2 regions of the Variovorax endophyticus genome follow, and region 2 is predicted to be linked to the other one. Evidence: predicted binding sites of a transcription regulator. Region 2 holds the regulator's gene; the other holds the start of a gene.

Region 1 (2,389 bases), on a different contig from region 2:
GCCGCTGTTGAACAGCGTCGGCGTGCTCGACATGAAGTCGAAGGACGACAGCACTTCGTAGAACTCGATGGCGCGGGCTTCGCGGTCGATCTCGTTGAGCGCCAGGCCCATCGAGACGCGCATGAAGAAGGCCTGCGGCAGCTCGATGCGGTTCTTGCGCACGTGCAGGAAGTAGCGGTCGTACAGGGTCTGCAGGCCGAGGTAGTCGAACTGGTTGTCGCGCTCGGCCTTCAGCGCCGCGCCCAGGCGGGGCAGGTCGTACTGCAGCAGCTTCTCGTCGAGCAGCTCGTTCTCGACGCCCTTCTTGATGAACGAGGGGAAGTAGTCGGCGTAGGCGGTGGCGCGGTCGGCGGGCATGACTTCGCGGCCGACGATCTCCTTGAAGATCGTGTGCAGCAGCAGCCGTGCGGTGGCGAAGGTGTAGTCGGGATCCTTCTCGATCAGCGTGCGGGCCGCGAGGATCGAGGCCTTGTAGACCTCGTCGAGCGGCACGCCGTCGTACAGGTTGCGCATGGTCTCGGCCACGATCGGCGCGGCCGTGATGCTGTCGCCCAGGCCCTGGCAGGCCGATTCGATCAGGCCCTTGAGTTCGCTGACGTCGAGCGCGACGCGTTCGCCTCGGTCCAGCACGTGCAGCGCGGGGGCCGCGATCTGGGCTTCCTGCTCGCCCTGCTTCGCGCGTTCCTGGGTGCGGCGCTCGCGGTAGAGCACATAGGCGCGCGCCACTTCCTGGTGGCCGCCGCGCATCAGGCCCAGTTCGACCTGGTCCTGCACGTCCTCGATGTGGAAGGTGCCGCCGCCCGGACGCGAGCGCACCAGCGCCTTCACGACGGCCTGGGTCAGCGCGTCGACGGTCTCGCGCACGCTGGCCGAGGCCGCACCCTGGGTGCCGTGCACGGCCAGGAAGGCCTTCATCATCGCGATCGCGATCTTGTTCGGCTCGAACGGGACCACGGCGCCGTTGCGGCGGATGATCTGGTAGTGCGCGAGGTTCTGTCCGGTGGGCGAACCGGCGGTGTCGCGGGGGGACTGGGGCGGCGTGGAGGGGATGGCACGCGCGGCGGTGGGTGTGTTCAGTGCTGTTTGCATTCGCTTCCTCTCGGTTGGCAAAATTCTTGTTGGATGAGCGGCGCTGCTGGGGCCGCTTCGTCGGCGCTGAGGCCGGCCGGGAGACACTATATCTAGGGTGCAGGGGGTGTACAACCCACTAGATGTAGCGTTTTCCTTCAGCCTTCAAGAGGGAGAGGAAAACAGTTTTCGTGATTCGCGGCCATCTTTGCCGCATGAACACTGGCTCATCCTCTCGCAACCCGCGCCCCATGCGGCTTCCGAGCCGATTTGGGCCTGCAAGGCGCATGGTTGCTACGCATCGCGTTTGCGAATGGAGCGATTGCTGCACCGCGATTCCAGCGCATCGCACGGCGCGCATCGATTGAAAAAATTAGCGGTCCACCACCTGCGAGGGAAACATGTGTGGACCCCAGCCGAGGTGATCGCGCAGCCGGTGCCAGTCGAAGCCGGCGCCGGGATCCTGCTTGCGGCCCGGTGCGATGTGCTCGTGGCCCGCGATGTGCGCGATCGGATAGTGCTGCGCGATCGCCGCGGCGAGGCTCGCGAGCGTCTCGTACTGCGCGTCCTCGAACGGCCCGCCCTCGAGGCCCTCGAGCTCGATGCCGATCGAGTCGTCGTTGCAGTTGTCCCGGCCGCGCCACGACGACAAGCCCGCATGCCATGCGCGGTCGTCGCCGCTCACGAACTGCCAGAGCTCGCCGTTGCGGCGCACGTAGAAATGCGAGGACACCTCGAGCCCGCGAATGCTTTCGAAGTAAGGATGCGCGTCCCAGTCGAGCCGGTTGGTGAACAGTTGCTGCACCGCGTCGCCGCCGTACTCGCCGGGCGGCAGGCTGATCGAATGCAGCACCACGAGGTCGATGCGCGCGCGCGCAGCCGCGGGGCGCGGCCCGAAGTTGGGCGAGGGCAGCGCCTTCGCGAAGCGGTACCAGCCGTCGCGCCAGAGCGCATCGTCCTTGGGGCCGAGCGCGCCGTCTTCAGTCGTCGACATGGCTGCTCGCGCCATCGTCGCCGTTGGGCGTGCTGATGCCCAGGCGCGCGATGCGGTAGCGGATCTGGCGCAGGCTCATGCCCAGGCGCGCGGCCGCGGCCGTGCGGTTGAAGCCGCTCTCGTGCAGCGCGCGCACGAGGATCTCGCGCTCCTGCTGATCGAGGTAGGCCTGCAGGTCGGAGGGCAGCGGCGTGGGTACCACGGGGCGCGGCGCGGGCGGGGGCGCGGCCACGACGGGCTTCGCTTCGAAAGCCTCGGGTGGAGAGGTTGCCGCGGTCGTCGCGGCCGCTGCGGCGTGCGGCGCGGCGGGTCCGGGAGCGGCCGCCA
Region 2 (2,389 bases):
GGACCCGCAAAGGACGCGGCCATGATCTCCCGCCGCTGCCACCGAGCGGGCGCGGCCCTCGGCTGGAGCCTGATCGAGTTGCTGATCGCGCTCGCGATCGTCGCGATCCTCGCGGCCATCGCCTTCCCCTCGTACCTCGATGCGGCGCATCGCAGTTGGCGCGCCGAGGCGCGTTCGGCGCTGCTCGCGCAGATGCAGCAGCAGGAGCGCCACTTCACCGTCGATGGCCGCTACCGGCGCTACGAAGGCGATTCCGCCGAGAACGGGCAGGGCGGCAAGTACCTCGTGCGCAGCGAGCACTGCGACGGCCAGCGCAGCCTCGACGACTGCCTGCGGCTCTCGGCGCGGCTCAAGCCCGGCTTCTCGGACCCGCCGGTCGGCAACCTGTGGCTGGACAGCACGGGCGGCCGCGGCTGCGACGGCGCGCAGCGTGAGCGGTGCTGGCAATGAAGCGCGCGGGACGGGCACGCGGGCTCACGCTGATCGAGCTGCTCACCGTGATCGCCATCGTCGCCATCCTGGCCGCCGTCGGCGTGCCGGGCTTTCGCGCGCTGCTGCTCCACCAGCGGCTGGAGGCCGCCTCGCACGCCTTCGTCGCCGCGCTCGGGATGGCACGGATCGAAGCGATCCGGCGCGGCGAGCCGGTCAGCGTGCTCGCGGAAGGCGGCGCCGGGTGGAACGGGGGCTGGGCGGTCGTCGCCGACCCGGAGGGCAAAGGCGCGCCGCGAGTCCTGCGCCGCTTCGACAGGCTGCCGCCGGGCATCGCCGTCGACCCGGGGTTGGGCGACGGCTTGGTGCAGGGCGTGCACTACGACGGCAACGGCTTCTCGCGGCGCGCGCGCAATGCGGGCTTCGGCGCGGGCTGTCTCGTGTTCAAGGCCGAGACAAGACGGCGCGCGGCCATCGTCCTCTCGGCGTCGGGGCGCGCGCGCAGCTGCAATCCCGACCAGGCGGGGGAATGCGGAACGGGGGTGTGCGGGCGGGGCGGCGGGTAGGCCTTCGCCGGCCGCGGCTCAGATGTCGCGCAGCAGCTGCCGGAACTCGTCCACGTCCTCGAAGCTGCGGTAGACCGAGGCGAAGCGCACATAGGCGACCTTGTCGAGCTTCTTGAGTTCGCGCATCACGAGTTCGCCGACCTTGGTCGACTCGATCTCGCGCAGGCCGCTGGCGAGCAGCTTCTGTTCGATGCGCAGCAGCGCGTTGTCGATCTGCTCGATGCTCACCGGCCGCTTGCGCAGCGCCAGCATCATCGAGGCGCGGACCTTGGTCGAGTCGAAGTCGGCGCGGCTGCCGTCCTTCTTCACCACGACCGGGAAATTGACGTCGGGACGCTCGTAGGTGGTGAAGCGCTTGTCGCAGGCACCGCACTGGCGGCGCCTGCGCACGAAGTCGGCGTCTTCCGAAACGCGGGTCTCGACGACCTGCGTTTCGAGATGACCGCAAAAAGGGCATTTCATGCGGTCAGGGCTTCTTCTTCGAGATCAGCGGTAGACCGGGAAACGGCTGGTCAGCGCATGGACCTTGGCGCGCACGGCCTCGATGTTCGCGGCATCGCGCGGGTTCTCGAGCACGTCGGCGATCAGGTTCGCGGTGATGCGGGCCTCTTCGTCCTTGAAGCCTCGCGTGGTCATGGCCGGCGTGCCGACACGCACGCCGCTGGTCACCATCGGCTTCTCGGGGTCGTTGGGGATCGCATTCTTGTTGATGGTCATGTGGGCGCTGCCCAGCACGGCCTCGGCTTCCTTGCCGGTGATGCCCTTGGCGCGCAGGTCGACCAGCATCACGTGGCTCTCGGTGCGTCCGCTCACGATGCGCAGGCCGCGCTGCGTGAGCGTTTCGGCCACGATCTGGGCGTTCTTGACCACCTGCTGCTGGTAGGCCTTGAACTCCGGCGACAGCGCTTCCTTGAAGGCCACCGCCTTGGCGGCGATCACGTGCATCAGCGGGCCGCCTTGCAGGCCCGGGAAGATCGCGCTGTTGATCGCCTTCTCGTGCTGCGACTTCATCAGGATGATGCCGCCGCGCGGGCCGCGCAGGCTCTTGTGGGTGGTCGAGGTCACGACGTCGGCGTGCGGCACCGGGTTCGGGTAGACGCCCGCGGCCACCAGGCCGGCGTAGTGGGCGATGTCGACCATGAAGATCGCGCCCACGTCCTTGGCCACCTTGGCGAAGCGCTCGAAGTCGATGCGCAGCGAGTAGGCCGAGGCGCCCGCGATGATCAGCTTGGGCTGGTGCTCGTGCGCCTTGCGCTCCATCGCGTCGTAGTCGATGGCTTCGTTGGCATCCAGGCCGTAGCTCACCACGTTGAACCACTTGCCGCTCATGTTGAGGGGCATGCCGTGGGTCAGGTGGCCGCCTTCGGCCAGGCTCATGCCCATGATGGTGTCGC

What was found. The regulator NrdR, encoded in region 2, represses ribonucleotide reductase genes. The targets are predictions, from matches to a motif close to CACNANATNTNGTG.
Region 1: the regulator NrdR is predicted to act here: its motif matches at 1,174-1,187, upstream of KV106_RS17220 (ribonucleoside-diphosphate reductase subunit alpha).

Annotation. Positions count from the first base shown of each region.
Region 1 covers NZ_JAHUTH010000012.1:34,929-37,317, reverse strand. The annotation lists gene KV106_RS17220 (ribonucleoside-diphosphate reductase subunit alpha) at 1-1,089, opposite strand, end outside; gene ampD (1,6-anhydro-N-acetylmuramyl-L-alanine amidase AmpD) at 1,442-2,062, opposite strand; gene KV106_RS17210 (sigma-54-dependent transcriptional regulator) at 2,049-2,389, opposite strand, start outside.
Region 2 covers NZ_JAHUTH010000019.1:149,384-151,772, reverse strand. The annotation lists gene KV106_RS24000 (pilus assembly protein) at 1-25, shown strand, start outside; gene KV106_RS23995 (type IV pilin protein) at 22-450, shown strand; gene KV106_RS23990 (GspH/FimT family pseudopilin) at 447-995, shown strand; gene nrdR (transcriptional regulator NrdR) at 1,014-1,457, opposite strand; gene glyA (serine hydroxymethyltransferase) at 1,482-2,389, opposite strand, start outside.